Regions from separate parts of the Psychrobacillus sp. PGGUH221 genome, predicted to be linked through region 2. Evidence: riboswitches for the same ligand, from Rfam matches in the RefSeq annotation. Region 2 holds a riboswitch; each other region holds the start of a gene.
What was found. A riboswitch is a leader RNA that binds a small molecule or an ion and turns the genes downstream of it on or off. The one in region 2 is predicted to bind thiamine pyrophosphate.
Positions count from the first base shown of each region.

Region 1: it holds a riboswitch for thiamine pyrophosphate, as region 2 does, so the genes downstream of both, PGC35_RS05260 (YkoF family thiamine/hydroxymethylpyrimidine-binding protein) here and tenA (thiaminase II) in region 2, are expected to answer to the same signal.
Region 3: it holds a riboswitch for thiamine pyrophosphate, as region 2 does, so the genes downstream of both, PGC35_RS03795 (acetylornithine deacetylase) here and tenA (thiaminase II) in region 2, are expected to answer to the same signal.
Region 4: it holds a riboswitch for thiamine pyrophosphate, as region 2 does, so the genes downstream of both, thiT (energy-coupled thiamine transporter ThiT) here and tenA (thiaminase II) in region 2, are expected to answer to the same signal.

Region 1 covers NZ_JAQMHQ010000002.1:256,545-260,616, forward strand. The annotation lists gene PGC35_RS05250 (hypothetical protein) at 1-76, shown strand, start outside; gene PGC35_RS05255 (2-hydroxyacid dehydrogenase) at 126-1,085, opposite strand; TPP riboswitch at 1,239-1,345, shown strand; gene PGC35_RS05260 (YkoF family thiamine/hydroxymethylpyrimidine-binding protein) at 1,425-2,015, shown strand; gene PGC35_RS05265 (ECF transporter S component) at 2,008-2,589, shown strand; gene PGC35_RS05270 (ABC transporter ATP-binding protein) at 2,576-3,952, shown strand; gene PGC35_RS05275 (energy-coupling factor transporter transmembrane component T family protein) at 3,933-4,072, shown strand, end outside.
Region 2 covers NZ_JAQMHQ010000003.1:310,623-314,694, reverse strand. The annotation lists gene thiD (bifunctional hydroxymethylpyrimidine kinase/phosphomethylpyrimidine kinase) at 1-304, opposite strand, end outside; gene thiM (hydroxyethylthiazole kinase) at 301-1,044, opposite strand; gene PGC35_RS07435 (hypothetical protein) at 1,025-1,183, opposite strand; gene tenA (thiaminase II) at 1,184-1,714, opposite strand; TPP riboswitch at 1,791-1,889, opposite strand; TPP riboswitch at 1,952-2,049, opposite strand; gene PGC35_RS07425 (hypothetical protein) at 2,538-2,666, opposite strand; gene PGC35_RS07420 (TerC family protein) at 3,295-4,059, shown strand.
Region 3 covers NZ_JAQMHQ010000001.1:811,459-815,530, reverse strand. The annotation lists gene PGC35_RS03805 (bifunctional metallophosphatase/5'-nucleotidase) at 1-1,207, shown strand, start outside; gene PGC35_RS03800 (DmpA family aminopeptidase) at 1,204-2,250, shown strand; TPP riboswitch at 2,319-2,423, shown strand; gene PGC35_RS03795 (acetylornithine deacetylase) at 2,520-3,797, shown strand; gene tenA (thiaminase II) at 3,819-4,072, shown strand, end outside.
Region 4 covers NZ_JAQMHQ010000008.1:223,798-227,869, forward strand. The annotation lists gene PGC35_RS14925 (magnetosome magnetite crystal formation protein family) at 163-498, opposite strand; gene PGC35_RS14930 (M20 family metallopeptidase) at 550-1,623, opposite strand; TPP riboswitch at 1,730-1,821, shown strand; gene thiT (energy-coupled thiamine transporter ThiT) at 1,884-2,465, shown strand; gene map (type I methionyl aminopeptidase) at 2,636-3,385, shown strand; gene PGC35_RS14945 (TspO/MBR family protein) at 3,416-4,072, opposite strand, start outside.

The sequences.
Region 1 (4,072 bases), on a different contig from region 2:
GTCAGGAGTAAAGTACACAGTTGCACCGTTGAACAACTGGGCTACAGCCAATGATATAACTTTAATAGCCAAGTAAAACGAAATACCAGATCAAAAGCAATTACATCGCTCTGATCTGGTATTTTTTATATTACTTTATTCTTTGGCTCTTTATTCTCCAAAACAGCTGCAATATCATCTGCATTCATTTGCATCATCGCCATTCTTGTTCGAATACTCGCACTTCCAATATGCGGTAATACTGTCACGTTCGGCAACGTTAGTAAAGGATGATCTAGTGGCACCGGCTCTACTTCAAATACATCAAGGCCAGCTGCCCAAATTTTATTAGTTGTTAAAGCTTCATACAATGCTTTTTCATCGATAATGCCTCCGCGAGCCACATTAATAATTGCTGCAGTTTCCTTCATAAGATTTAGTTCACGTTCACCAATCAACCCTTTTGTTTCAGCAGTTAATGGCGTTAATAAAACGATAAAATCCGATTCTTGTAATAATGCATCGAGCTCTACATAAGTGAACCCGAATTGTTCTTCCGCTTCGATTTTACGAGAGCGATTGTGATAGAGAACTTTCATATCAAACCCTTTCGCTCGTCTCGCTACTGCCTCCCCAATACGTCCCATTCCAATAATTCCAAGTGTTGCACCAAATACATCCATTCCTGTTAACTGCATTGGTGACCATGATATCCACTTACCTGCTCGAAGATCCCGTTCTGCTTCTGTCACGCGTCGTGCAGTAGCTAGAAGTAAAGAAAACGCAAGATCTGCTGTAGTTTCAGTTAATACACCTGGTGTATTGGTCACAATTATTCCACGCTCTTTCGCTGCCTCAACGTCAATATTGTTATATCCTACCGCTAAATTACTGATTACTTTTAGGTTTGGCAAACTTTCAATTAATGCACGATCTACCTTATCGGAAAGTACTGTCCAAATCGCATGTGTATCTTTCGCTTGTGATTTTATTTCATCATAGGTCATCGAAATCTCATCACTATGCCACATCGTCACGTCAAATTTTTCTCTTAATGGGTTTACTACTTCGTCTGGTAGTTTTCGTGTTATAAATATTTTATCCAAATTAGCACCCTCCAACTATTTCTGATGGTTCAAGCATGGACGAAAGAAGGAAATTTTGCAACTACATTTACATTGATAGTTTCATAGGGTATACTGGGGGCACATAAAAAAAACAGATTGTTTTGAACAAAAATCTGTATAACTACATACCGTTTTCTGCACTGGGGGTGCCCACTATGGCTGAGATGCGAGCTTTTTGCTCCGATCCCTTATAACTCGATCAGGATAATACCTGCGTGAGGAAGTGCGGTGACTTTCCGACTTTTTTCATATTGGATAAGTGGCTGCATCTTCACGGATGTAGTCTTTTTTTATGAAAAATTTTAGGAGGTTTTTTATATGCAATGTGGTTTAAGCCCTATCGTCGGATTTCGTTTTTCTTTACATCCGATGACCAATGATTTTATTTCAGTTATTAAAGGAGCGCTTCGGGAAACGGATACATCGAATGTGTGGATGCATACAGACGATGTGTCAACTGTCATTCGCGGAAAACAGGTGCATGTGTTCAATGTCGCAAAGTCAATTACACTGCATGCAGCTAAGACAGGTGTTCACATTGCTTTATCGGGTACCTTTTCTGCTGGCTGCCCTGGAGATACTGCTGGGGATGTCTATTTAGATAAAGGAGATGAAGTTGCAAATAAAGACACGACAAAGCAATATGTGTCATCTCAATTTGCACTTTATCCGATGAATAACCCAAATTATATGGATGTGATTTATAGAGAGGTTGAGCGTGCAAAAGAACGAGGTGTTTTCAATGAATCCATGCATTATGCAAGTGGTATTCACGGGGATATTCATGATGTGTTTGCATTTTACGAAGAAACATTCACACATGCTCGCTCAGAAGAATATAAGCATTTGGTAATGACTGTTTCGATGAGTATAAATAGTCCTTCGCATGGAGGTATTTTGAATGCTTAAGTCATGGAAGTTAAAAGAGATTGTCCTTATGTCTTTATTTGCTGTTGTGTTTGGGATTGTATATTTATTATTTGTTCATATCGGTAATATTTGGTCAGGATTTATTGGTCCGATAGCATATGAGTGGATTTTTGGTATTTGGTTTATCGTATCAATCATTTGTATGTATATCATTCGTAAACCTGGTGCAGCTGTCATTTCAGAAACGATTGCAGCGGCGATTGAAGTGTTACTAGGAAATGCTGTAGGACCTCGATTAATACTTTCAGGGGTTATTCAGGGACTAGGTGCCGAAGCAGTGTTTGCCGCAACACGCTATAAACGTTTCGACCTTTGGGTACTGATGCTTGCAGGTATCGGATCATCCGTTTTCAGTTTTGTATATGGTTACTTTTTAGGAGGGTTTACTGTATTTAGCACTGGATATGTGGCTTTGATGTTCGGTATTCGAATATTAAGCGGTGCACTTATAGCTGGTGTTGGTGGTAAAGCTTTGTCGGACGGACTACTTGCTACTGGTTCGCTTAGAGGCTATGCAATTTCTCGCTCGAATAAAGGTGATGTTCGTGCATGACATAATTCAGTTTACAGATGTGAGTTTTCGTTATCCCGATGAGGACAAATGGATATTGAACAAGCTTACATTTACTATTCAAGCTGGTGAACGTGTAGTAATTACAGGTCCAAGTGGTTGTGGAAAGACGACATTACTTTATTTATGTAATCGCTTGTTTCCTGATAATTGCGATGGAATTTTAACTGGCTCTGTTAAATTATTTGAAAAAGAAAGTACTTCATATATTCCCGGGGAAATAAATCATCGTATTGCGACTGTTTTTCAAGATCCTGATGCACAATTTTGCATGCAAACTGTAGAGGAAGAACTAGCATTCACCCTTGAAAACTTGCATGTTCCCAAGGAAGAGATGGACAAAAGAATTTGTGAAGTACTTACGCTAACTAACTTGAGTGAATTTCGACATGCTACTATTCAAAAGCTTTCTGGCGGTCAAAAACAACGCATTGCAACTGCTTGTGCACTCATCATGGAGCCTGAAGTTTTGTTGCTAGACGAACCAATCTCTCATTTAGATCCATATGCTGCGAAAAAATATGTTGAGTGGTTGGATTGTTTACAAATGAAAAGAAAAATGACAATAGTTGCTATAGAGCATCGTTTGGATTTATGGGGAGAATTTTTTGATAGAAGTATTCCATTAATTCAAGGAAAGTCGAGTTCCCCCTTAGAAAGAAGAAAAAACAGCTTGAAAGAAGATGTATCAATAGTTGTCAGTAAAATAAAAGCTCAGCCCTTCTTAAAAGAAACCTCTTTTTCATTAAAGCAAGGGGAAATTGCTGTTTTAGCAGGTCCAAATGGTAGCGGTAAGTCCACTTTGTTGAAGGCACTGTGTCAGTTAATTCCCACTAGCGGAAAGGTGGAACCAAGTTTTTTAGGGTATGTTCCGCAATCTCCCGAGTTTTTATTTATTACGAAAAGTGTACGTGATGAAGTAGCTTATGGCGGAGGCAGTAATGCAGAAGAAATACTTACTCGATTGCAGCTCCAGTCAGTATCAGAGGCACATCCCTTTGCAGTAAGTCACGGCCAAAAGCGTAGAGTGGCTATTGCCGCGATGCTATGTGACGGACGAGAGGTTATTTTAATGGATGAACCTACATCTGGTCAGGATGCTGCAGCATTATCTGAGTTATTTCAATTAATTGATGAGCGTGCTCGTTCAGGGGCAACTTTTGTCATCGTTACACATGATATGGAATTTGCTTACTGTCTAGCCGATTCGATTTTACTTATGAACGATGGACGTTTAACGGGGAAGTTTCCAGCGAGTGATGTTTGGAAAAATGAACGTTTATTATTGGAGCACCATTTGCTTCCTCCGAAAGGATTGTTAAGTTATGAGAAATGCTTTGCATAAAATGAATCCTTCCGTGAAGTTTTTATTAATAACCGTCTGTATGTTAACGATGGCATTTTATTTTGACCCTTGGACTCCCCTTGTATTTTGGGGTGGAGTGCTTGTGCTGCAAATATTGTT
Region 2 (4,072 bases):
GGTCCACTATTAACGGAACTTGCTGCTCTTTCAGCAACGCAACTACGCCTTCAATAATTCCTGCATCAAACAACATGCCTGTTTTGATCGCTTTTACATCAAAATCATCGAGTACGGCCTTTAGCTGTGCTTGTACAAACGATGCAGTTATTGGAAAAATCCCATGCACACCTGTTGTATTTTGTGCAGTTAATGCCGTAATGACCGATGTGCCAAACACCCCTAATTCCTGAAATGTTTTCAGATCTGCTTGAATTCCAGCGCCGCCACCACTGTCTGAACCTGCTATTGTACATGCAATCATTTTGTTCCCTCCGCTAATCGTTCTAAATGGTTCAGTACATTTTCATGCAACGTACCAATCGGCCCATAAGCCCATTCACTTATCTGTTTATATTCACGAATTAAATTCGCTAAATCCGAAAAAGGCTCTGTACTACTTGCAAGTAGAGCTGCACAAATCGCACTAAGTAAACAGCCACTGCCCGTCACTTTTGTGATCTTTTCATGACCGCCCGTAATCAGTGCCACTTGAACACCGTCTGTTAATACATCTGTTTCTCCTGTGACAATGACCAAGCAATTATAGTTCCTTGCAACGGTTTTGGCTGTTTGTACAACATCGAGTTTCCCTGAACCGCTATCCACACCTTTTGAATGCCAATTGACACCGGCAATGGCAGCCAGTTCTCCTATATTACAGCAAATTAAGCTCACCTTTAACTGTTGTAATAAGGCAAGCGTTGTACGCGTACGAAAAACGGTTGCCCCTGCACCAACAGGATCTAACACAATTGGCACATGGTGCGTATTTGCACTTTGGCCAGCCACTTGCATCGAAGAAATGGTGCGTTCATTAAGTGTCCCAATATTGAGAAGTAATGCGTCCGCTTTACTCGCCATTTCGGCTACTTCCTCTTGTGCATCAGCCATCACAGGGGAAGCACCAATCACCAGCAAGCCATTTGCAGTGAAATTCGCCACGACATAGTTTGTGATGCAATGTACAAGAGGTTTTTGTGTATTAATTTTTTGCAGGCTCAACGATATACACCTCCTGCATCCAATTTTGCATCGTCCAAGCCATTTCCCAAAACTGCCATTCATAGTAACAACTTTTCTTAAAATGCTCATATAACCATTTTTCTTTTTCCTGTTGCTCTGCTGCTAAACGATTCATCATTCACTTTTGCTTTTCGATCGTTTCTTTCATCTTGTCTGATCCATATAGGGCAATCCATTGGCAATATAACGGTATATTAGGCGAAGCGTGTTTTATTTTTTGCCCGATTTCTTGATACAGCCACGGGCAAGGTAAAATCGCTGCAAATGCTTCTGCGACATCTCCAGTATGAACCGCCTGATACATATGACTCACATAGTTATAGGTTGCAGGTGCTGCTTCAAATTGTTCAATTTCCTCAGCTGTAACGCCTAAATCCTTAAACGTCGTACGATGAAGTTCCAACTCGGCTTCATGAATAAATCGTGCCGTGTCTAAAAAATAGTTAATATCCTCTTCATTTGTTGCTTTCGCTGCTGCAAGCGCCAGGACTTTTGTGTAATGCTTTAAATAATACGCATCTTGTAGCATATAAAACTTAAATTTCTCTAACGGCAAAGTTCCATCTGCAATGCCTCGTACAAATGGATGCTCGAAGCTTGCCTCAAAATAAACATTCGTTTCTTTCCTCACTTTTTCACAAAATTCCATACATAGTCCTCCTCATATGTGGACGTAAGCGCAAAAAAAAGGCGTCTCTAAAAATAGAGACGCCAAAAAAGTGTAAACTACACCACTAATTGCTCCCTACGTCAGTGTTAACTGTCAGGTTCTAAGGGTCAGGTTTTAACCTTCTCAACACCAAAGTGTCCCCCCGCAATTAAAGTATTTGCATAAGAAAGGCTCCACGTAAAAAATACGCGGAGCCTTAGTAAGTACAAATTCATAATTTGTATGTACTTTGCTCCCTACGTCCGTATTAACGGTCAGGTTCTAAGGGTCAGATTTTACCTTCTCAACACCAATGTGTCCCCCTGCAAATGCATTTAATTAGCTTGAGTGTATCAAAACAAATGGATTTTAACAAGCTTATCTTAAACTACTACACCACTACAAATAGTCAAAAAAATATTCCCAAATCCCGCTTTGGGAACTTGTTTACATTCAATTAACGGTATAGGCAGTTCGGAATCTGTATACTAAAAACAGTTATTTAACTTCAAGCTACTGCATAAGAAGTTAAAAATTAATAAAGTTAACCCTAAGCGGACAGTTTACTCGCTGGGGTTAACTGTGAAACATTAAGTAATTTTAATTATAGGTTCTTTACTGCTTCCGGAAATAGAAAACTAATTAGTTCTTTGAACATATCTTGTTGATACATACATACTATCCTGCTTCACCCCTGCTAAATTAGTAATTTTATTAAATGCTGAAAAACATCAAGCATTAGAAATTTTCAAAAATGCATTTGGCTTATTGAACTAAACTGCCGCGTTAGTTCAATAAGCTAACTAAACAACCACCTTCGGAATTAACGGTTGGTGGTTTCTCTTTCATCTAGTATATGGCAATATTCTGCCAGCTCATCAAAGTTTTCATTTGGCATATGTAGTAGTTGATTTAATATATCTATTACTTTTTCTCGAGGCATCTTCTGCATCAATGCTTCTATTATTTGATTTTCTTTTTTATATCAACCCAAGATACTTCCGATTTGAAAATGGAACTCTCCATTTTTCTATGTCTTTTACTTACTACAATTAAAAAAGCACCGCCAGGCAAGCATAAATTAACGCTTTTAAAACATTATTTATTTTTATTGAAGGTTCATGTAACGCAACCCAAACTAAGTAACAAAAAAAGGTTAAGCTTTCAATTGACAAATCAAGTATAGTAATCCTATACTTTAATTAACTTAATGAATAGTTCTCCTAAAGGGGAGTAGCTTTTACAGCAGAGTCGTCAGTTCGGAAGATTATCCTTCCCGGCTTTGTTGGCAACTATATTGTTGTTAGCAAGACCTTTACCTAATTAGTAAAGGTCTTTATTGTAATTTAAACCTTTACCAAATCTGGTAAAGGTTTTTTGTTTACAAAAAAATATGGTCAGACATTCTTGAACTCTCATTAAAAGAAATCCTAAACAGACTGGAGTTGAAAAATGAATAATAAATTTATTTCCAGCAAGGTGAAATAAGGATGTACTATACATCAAAGTTGTTTACTATTGTAACGTCTGATATGAACTTTTTGTATAAAAAATAATGATTTTTGAGAGGATTGATTTGATTGGAACTATCAATTTTATTTGAATACGGATGGGTATTGTTACTATTAGTTGCTCTTGAAGGGTTGCTTGCAGCTGATAATGCACTGGTATTAGCCATTATGGTTAAACACCTACCAGAAGAAGAAAGGAAAAGAGCACTCTTTTATGGTTTAGCTGGCGCCTTCGTCTTCCGCTTTGCTTCTTTATTTATTATTTCATTTCTTGTGGATGTTTGGCAAATTCAGGCTATAGGGGCATTATATCTATTGTTTATCGCCATTAATCACATAGCGAGGAAACTGTTCTTTAAAAAGAAAGAAGAGAATATAGAGGAAAAAGAGAAGAAAAAATCCGGTTTTTGGGCTACAGTTTTAAAAGTTGAGTTAGCCGATATTGCTTTTGCAATTGATTCTATTCTTGCTGCGGTTGCCTTAGCCATGACTCTTCCAAATACAACTCTCCCTTCAATTGGAGGGTTAGATGGTGGAAAGTTCCTCGTTATTTTTATGGGCGGTTTGATTGGACTAATCATTATGCGTTTTGCAGCTAACTTGTTCGTTAAACTATTAAATTCACGACCAGGACTCGAAATTGCTGCATTTGCAATAGTTGGATGGGTAGGAGTAAAACTCGCTGTTTTAACATTAGGGCACCCGGATGTCGGAGTATTATCCTATGATTTTGCTCATTCTACCGAATGGAAATTATTTTTCTACACAATTTTAATTGGAATTGCAGCAACAGGATGGTTTATGTCAAAAGATAAAAACCAAAAAAAATCGTGAACTTGTGAAAGTG
Region 3 (4,072 bases), on a different contig from region 2:
AGTAGGCTACGATGCGCTTACGATAGGTAATAACGAAATGTTTAATGGGGTGGATACACTTGAGTATATGGCGAGTAATAGTTCTTTCCCTTTTATAAGCAATAATTTATTTAAAAAAGATAAAAGTATTATAAATGGTGTTTATAAAAGTATCATCATAGAGAAAAGTGGTGTACGAATTCTATTAACTGGGTCTTCTCCTAATATGGGAGAATTTAATGATGGTCTTGGTATTTACATGACCGAATATAAAGAAGCGATACATAATGAGATAAAAAGCTATGAAGGAAAATTTGATCTTTGTATTCTCCTAAGTCATATTGGCACATTTGCGGATGAACCACTTGCATTGGAAATACCGGAAATTGATATTATTATTTCTTCCCATGACCATAAACTTTTCCCTCAAGCTAAAGTTATAAACAATATTATTATGAACAGTGCTGGGAACTATGGGGAACATTTAGGAATACTAGAACTAGAAATCAATGAAGGTAAGGTGACACTACTTCACTCTGCTACCATTTCTTCAATAGATGTGGAAAAGAATGAAGGAGTGCTTTCTATATTAAAATTGAATAAAGAAAAAGCAATTGAAGTATTGAGTCAGCCTCTTTATCCATTAGAAAAAGCTTTATGGCATGATGTTGTGGAAGAAAACCCTTTAACTAATTTAATAGCAGATGGGCTAAAGGATATGCTACATTGTGACATTGGTTTAATCAATAGTGGTATTTGTAACGCTGGAATATTCCATAAAATGACGAATAAAAAACTGATCGAAGTATGCCCGTCTCCATTAAATCCAACTTCTTTTAAAATACAAGGGAAATATATTAAAGAGGCTTTGGAACAATCACTTGATGTTCAAGCTTGCTTAGCGGATGGACGTGGACCTGGTTTTAGAGGGAGATTTGTAGGGCGATTACATATAGCAGGAGCTGAAATTGAATATAAAGAAGGAAAGATTGATACAGTTTTTGTAAATAACAGACCACTTGAAGATGAAACCTGGTACACAGTGGCTAGCTCAGATTATTTACAAAGAGGTTCTGGATATCCTTGTCTTGCAAACAATCGAAACGAAAAATATCGGCCCGAGGAAATAAAAGATGTCATTCGTATTTATGCAGATCAGAGTGGTTTTATTGAAAAAGCATACAAGAATAGATGGAAGGACTTATCAAAAGAAAGGGTATTCCAATGAAAATAAGAGAAAGAGGAATTGTAATTGGTCGTCTTCCAGTAGGAGAAAAAAATTGTATTACAGATGTTAAAGGTGTAAAAGTGGGTCATGTAACACTTAATATTCCTTTAGGTGAAGGGGAGCATGCTTGCACTGGAGTGACAGCAATACTGCCGCACGAAAAAAATTTATTTAAACAAAAAGTGGTAGGAGCTAGTTATGTATTAAATGGATTTGGAAAAACAACGGGTCTTGTACAAGTAGATGAATTAGGACTTATTGAATCACCTATTATGTTAACCAATACGTTTGCTGTACCAGCAGTAACCCAAGGAACATTGGAACATATGCTAGAGGGCAATCCGGAAATAGGAGACACTACAGGAACGATTAATATAGTAGTGGGGGAGTGCAATGATAGTAGATTAAACTCCATTCGCAAATTACCGATTCAGCCGAAGCACGCAGTAGAGTGTATTAAAAAAGCTTCATCAAATGTCTCTCTAGAAGGTGCGGTTGGGGCAGGAAAAGGCATGATATGCTTTGGCTATAAAGGTGGAATAGGTTCTTCTTCTCGACTTGTAAAAGAAGAACATAGCAACTTAACCTATACACTTGGTTGTATAGTACTAAGTAATTTTGGGAGTAAGGATGATTTTCAAAGTGACAACTATAAAGTTGTAAAACAGAAAGAAATTACCGATTTTCTTAAACCAGCTGATGGATCGATTATGATTGTTCTGGCTACAGATGCTCCGCTGAGTAGTAGACAGTTAAAGCGATTGGCGAAAAGATGTGGTATCGGGCTTGGTAGAACAGGAAGTCATTTTAGTAATGGAAGCGGGGATGTTGTCATTGCTTTTTCTACCGCACAGAAGATTCCTCATTTCTCATCAGAAAATATAGAAACAAGAGAGCAATTGAGAGATGATCAACCTATAATGAATAGTCTTTTTCAAGGTGCAGCGGAAGTTACAGAAGAGGCAATATTAAATTCTTTGTCACAGGCTGAAACAACGGCTGGGCGTATGGGGAATACCGCATATGCTTTTCCTTTTGATTAAGTTTAAGAAAACAATCTTGTAATTTTTAAGTCCTATGGTAAGATTTAAATGCAATTAATAACTAAATAAATGACTGCTAGGGGAGCCTTTGTTAGGCTGAGACACATCGTTGATGTAAACCCTTTGAACCTGATCTAGTTAATACTAGCGGAGGGAAGCAGCTGGGACCCCTACTGTCGTATGTTTGATTAATTATGTAGAAAACAGCCGCTTTCCGTTTATGGAGAGCGGTTTTTTGTTTTCAAAAATAATGGATGGAGGTAAGAAGGATGACACAAATACTAGAACTACAAATTTCTAAAGTAGTAGATGGACAGAAAGAGCAGCTTTTACAAATACTTGCGGATTTAATTGGTTTTCAGACCGTTAGTCCGCCAGCGAGAAATACGGTGGATGCACAAATGTATATTGCTCGCTTTTTAGAGGAACAAGGATTCCAGACTGATAGCTGGGAGGTTTATCCGAACGATCCTAATGTAGTAGCCACCAAAAAAGGAAGCGATGACCAAAATTTTAATAGCTTAATTATTAACGGTCATATTGATGTTGCAGAAGTGGGTGATATCAGTGAGTGGACGGTGCCAGTATTTAATCTGACAAATAAAGACGGAAATGTTTATGGCAGGGGAACTTCGGACATGAAGGGTGCGATAGCTGCAACATTATTTGTCACTAAACTATTAAAAGAGATGGATATTAATCTAAAAGGGAGCTTACAAATACAATCTGTTATTGGGGAAGAAGCAGGAGAGGCTGGTACTCTTTCGTGTGTTGAAAAGGGCTATACAGCTGATTTTGCACTAGTAGTAGATGGAAGCAATCGTCAAATCCATGGACAAGGTGGCGTAATAACTGGATGGATAACAATAAAAAGCAAAGAGGTTTTCCATGATGCGATGAGGATGAAAATGCTTCATGCAGGAGGTCTAGTTAAGGGTGCTAGCGCAATTGAAAAAATGATGAAAGTAGTTGCTGGTCTTCAGGAGCTGGAACGTCATTGGGCAGTAACGAAAGAATATCCAGGGTTTTCACCTGGAACCACTACCATTAATCCCGCGGTTATTGAGGGAGGGAGACACGCTGCTTTTGTGGCCGATGAATGTCGACTATGGATCACCGTTCATTTTTATCCAAATGAAACGTATCAATCAGTAGTACAAGAAATAGAAGAGCATTTAAATAATGTCGCAATGGCGGATCCTTGGTTACGAGAAAACCCACTACAATACCGTTGGGGTGGCAAATCGATGATAGAAGAACGTGGCGAAGTATTTCCCGCATTAAAAATGAACGCTGAACATTCAGCAGTTCAATTGCTTGGGCAATGCCATGAAGAGATAGAGAAAGTGCCGGTCGAAATTGGAATGTCTAAATCTGTGACGGATGCAGGATGGTTAGGTGGAGCAGGTATTCCCACTGTTATATATGGACCAGGTAAATTGGAAGAAGCGCATTCTGTAGATGAAAAATTAAATGTAGAGGAGTTACTAACATTTACAAAAACACTCTTATTATTTATTTATCGATGGTGTAATACAAAAAAATAATTATTACCGGAGGGAAATTTTATGATATCTACAAAGAAATTTAGTGACCGATTATTTGAGAACGCTAAACCTATTTGGGAAAAAAATCATCAGCATCCTTTTGTACAAGAGTTGGGAAAAGGAACGTTGTCTGAAGAGAAATTTATTCATTATATGAAACAAGATTACGCCTATTTACTCGACTATTCTAAGTTGTTTGCGGTAGGAGTTCAAAAATCACTTGATTTAGAGATGATGTCAAACTTTTCTAAAACTCTTCATGACACCCTGCATTT
Region 4 (4,072 bases), on a different contig from region 2:
TTTATTTTATCGTCTTTTTTGATTTCATTAATTTACGAATAATCGGATAGACTACAGGTGCCCATTTTATTGCAGTTTTTGCTATGGTTTTTATATTCATTAGTATCGCTCCCAAGTTTAATTAGTACTAATTCTTTTCCCGTTTTAACGGTAGTATAAACATTACCTTAGTACCTTTACACCTTGGATAATATTCCATACAAGGATAATAATATAACTGACTAAGTACAATAATATGAATAAAAACGGTGCTGATGCCATAATAAGCGATTGCTCATTAACAGCTGCATTCATAAATACTGAAAAAAAGCTTGAGAATAGAGCTATAAACAATATAATCATAAATCCAAAGGGTATCAGATGAGAAATTAGCGAACGTTTCGCATGATGTTTCACTTCGGTATCCTGAGAAACAAAAAATACAATAATCGGAAGTATAAAAGGCGCAAACAATACACTAAAATAAGATAGTGCAGATAAAATTCGGTTGTTTTCCATTTGAATACACTCCTTTCCGATTAGATATCTAATATACGTCTCTTTACATAATTAGTTTATACTTTTGGCAAAGGAGACTAAAATATCTTTATATGTTTCTACGGATGAAATAGAGACATACTCTTTTTCTCCATGCCAATCCGCTCCTGACGGACCAAACTCTACAGCTCCTGCTCCATTTTTTGCATAGAAACGGGTATCCGCTGATCCGTGTTGTCCAAATAAGTTAGTATCTCGTCCTGTTTTTATAGTAGTTTCGGATTGTAGCTGAATAATATAGGGATTATTGTCGTTAGTTGTGACCGCTGGCTCAGAGGCATAAATGAGCACTTCATTTCCAGGGAAATGTTTGTGCGCAACATCTGTTATTTCTTGAATTATCTCTGTTGGGTCTTGTCCAGGCACATAGCGAATATCGTAGCTTATGATACACTCATCTGGAACGATATTGTATCTTTCACCTGCATGTATTTTAGCCAAGTTTAAAGAAGGATAATCATAAAATTTATTACTAGCAGTTAAAAAAGAGAGTTGTCGAATTTCTTTATCTAAAGCAATTGCTTCTTCTATTGCATTTATACCTTCCCAAGGACGACTGCCATGACTGGATTTGCCTTTCATTTTAATATCCAATTGGACAATTCCTTTTGCTTGGAGGCCAATATGAAGGTGAGTTGGTTCTCCGCAAATAACGAAATCACCATGATATCCTTGTTCAACTAAATACTCGGACGTTTCTCCATTTGTTTCCTCATCGGTAACAATATGTAGTTGGACTCTCTTCGTTAGTTGATCTGACGCTTTTGAAAGTTCATAGAATGCTTGCATCATAGCAGCAACTCCCGCTTTCATGTCTGCAGAGCCACGACCATATAATTTGTCACCTTCTATAAAAGGATAAAACTGCTCTTTGTTGCCAGGAACCACATCAACATGGCCATTCCAAATGATGCATTCCTTTCCAACGCCGATTTCTGATACAAGCATAAGCTTTGAATTTTTTTTATGTAAAGTTGTACCAATTCCCTTTTCTTCCAACCAATTTTGACAAAATAAAAGTGCTTCATTTGCTCCATCCACATCATCACTTTTTATACGAATTAAGTCTTTCAATAAATCTATCATGTACTTACCTCCATTTTCATATTATATTTTTATAAGTATAACAATGAACAACAGGGGGTTGCATAACTTATTTCATTGGGCTACAATGAACTCGAACTAAATAATTTATCACCACAAGGGGCGTCGCTTATGCGGCTGAGATAGTACCCTTCGAACCTGTAAGTTCATGCTTGCGTAGGGATGTGGATGGAAACTGACAATCGCGCGATGTCTGGGTCTATCCCGACGTCGTTTTTTTGTGGTCGAAAAAGGAGATTACTATGAAAAATCAACGCGTTTTATTGTTAGTGGAAATCGCAATTTTTGCGGCTCTTGGATATATTTTGGATATTATAGGATTTGGTATGCCACAAGGTGGTACAGTCACATTTGTGCTTGTTCCTGTAATTTTAATAGCTTTTCGACGTGGGATAGTCGCAGGCATTATAACAGGATTTTTAATAGGAATGCTGCAAGTAGTAACAGGCCGTTTTTATGCAGCACCATTATCATTGGAAGTTGTCATTCTACAAGTGGGAATTGATTATTTTATTGCTTTCATGGTAGCAGGATTTGCAGGATTACTTAGACCTGCCTTTTTAAAGGCATATGAAAACAAAGATAAAAAGAAAATGGCTACTGCGGTAATTATTGGAGCTTTTATTGCAGCATTTCTTCGCTATCTTGCACATGTGACTTCTGGTATTCTGTTTTTTGGTGAATTTGCTGGCGATCAAAACGTTATCCTTTATTCATTAATCTATAATTCTACTTATATGATTCCAGTATTTTTACTAGCAGCATTCGTTTGTATGATACTATTCCTAAAGGCTCCTCGCCTTATACTGCCGAATAAAGCATAAATATGATATGATTGTTGTACAGTTTAACCAGTTTTAGAATATGCTAATACAGGTTAAGCCTTCGGTGGACGTCGCAGATTTTTGGATAGGGACTTAATCGTTCGCCATGATATAATATTTAGACGCAAATACTCCGGGGCGCATTAGATATGAGAAGGGATCTTATAAAGATGATTGTACAAACAAATGAAGAATTAGAAGCTTTAAAAAAAATAGGTCGTATTGTTGCTGAAATTCGGGATGCAATGAGAGCTGCAACGAAGCCAGGTATTACAACAAAGGAACTGGATGAAATTGGTGGTAAGCTCTTTAATGAGCACGGAGCAATTTCAGGTCCAATGGGTGAGTATGATTTCCCAGGCTACACTTGTATAAGTGTTAATGAAGAGGTTGCTCACGGTATTCCAGGTTCCCGTATCATTAAAGATGGTGATGTTGTCAATATTGACGTATCAGGCTCATGTGATGGTTATTTTGCTGACACAGGTATTTCCTTTGTTGTTGGTGAAGGTTATGAGGAGAAAGAAAAGTTATGTGCAGTGGCAGAAAGCGCATTTAACCGGGCGATGTTAAAAGTAAAAGTCGGTTCTAAATTAAATCAAATCGGAAAAGCGGTTGAAAGAGAAGCAAAAGAAAATGGTTTGCACGTCATTATGAACCTTACTGGTCATGGAATTGGTAAATCACTTCATGAAGCTCCACAGCACGTGCTCAATTATTATGATGCTTGGGATCCGACAATTTTAAAAGAAGGTATGGTGCTAGCAGTAGAGCCATTTATTTCTCAAAAAGCTGAACATATAGTAGAATCGGGAGATGGTTGGACATTCGTGACACCAGACAAATCGTTAGTTGCCCAAATTGAGCATACGATTGTCGTAACAAAAGAGGGCCCGCTTTTATTAACAAAATTAGATTAAGAAAAATTAAATAGTAAAATGCCTCGGAAATTATGATTTCTGAGGCATTTTTTTTATAAATAATATTCCTACTATAAGTACACAGCTTAAAAAAATGGACGCGGCAGTTATTAATAATTCATCTAACATATGTCGACAGGCAATCCCCAAAAACGCCCAAATAAAGACTAACACGATTGTCGGGTCATTATAATGGTAGCGAAAATGTAATGCAATTGCTGTAGCAATTGTAAGGAAAATAACAGCCCAGAGTGATTTCGTCATACCCCAACCACCAAATTCTACATAAGTAAGATAGTAGTCGATATTTGCAAATGTAGCGACGAATATCCATCCTAAATAAATAGAAATAGGGAGCCGCTTTATCCATAATTGCTCTTCAGAAGAATACGTTTTATAAAATAAAAACAAGACTCCTAATAAAGCAAATATATCTATAAGCGATAATAAAAATAACTCATAATGCCACAAGAAAATCCAAAGAATATTTAAAATGGAGCTACAAACAAATAATATAACTCTTATCGTGGATATGGACTCTCCATTTTTAAATTCTTTAACATTATTCCAAATCCAATATGCTAGTAATAAATATATGGGAATCCATATGAGAAATACGTAGCTTGCGGGAGTAAATAATGAAGGTAGTCTATTTGAAATTTCTCCGGTTGTATGATGATTAATCGG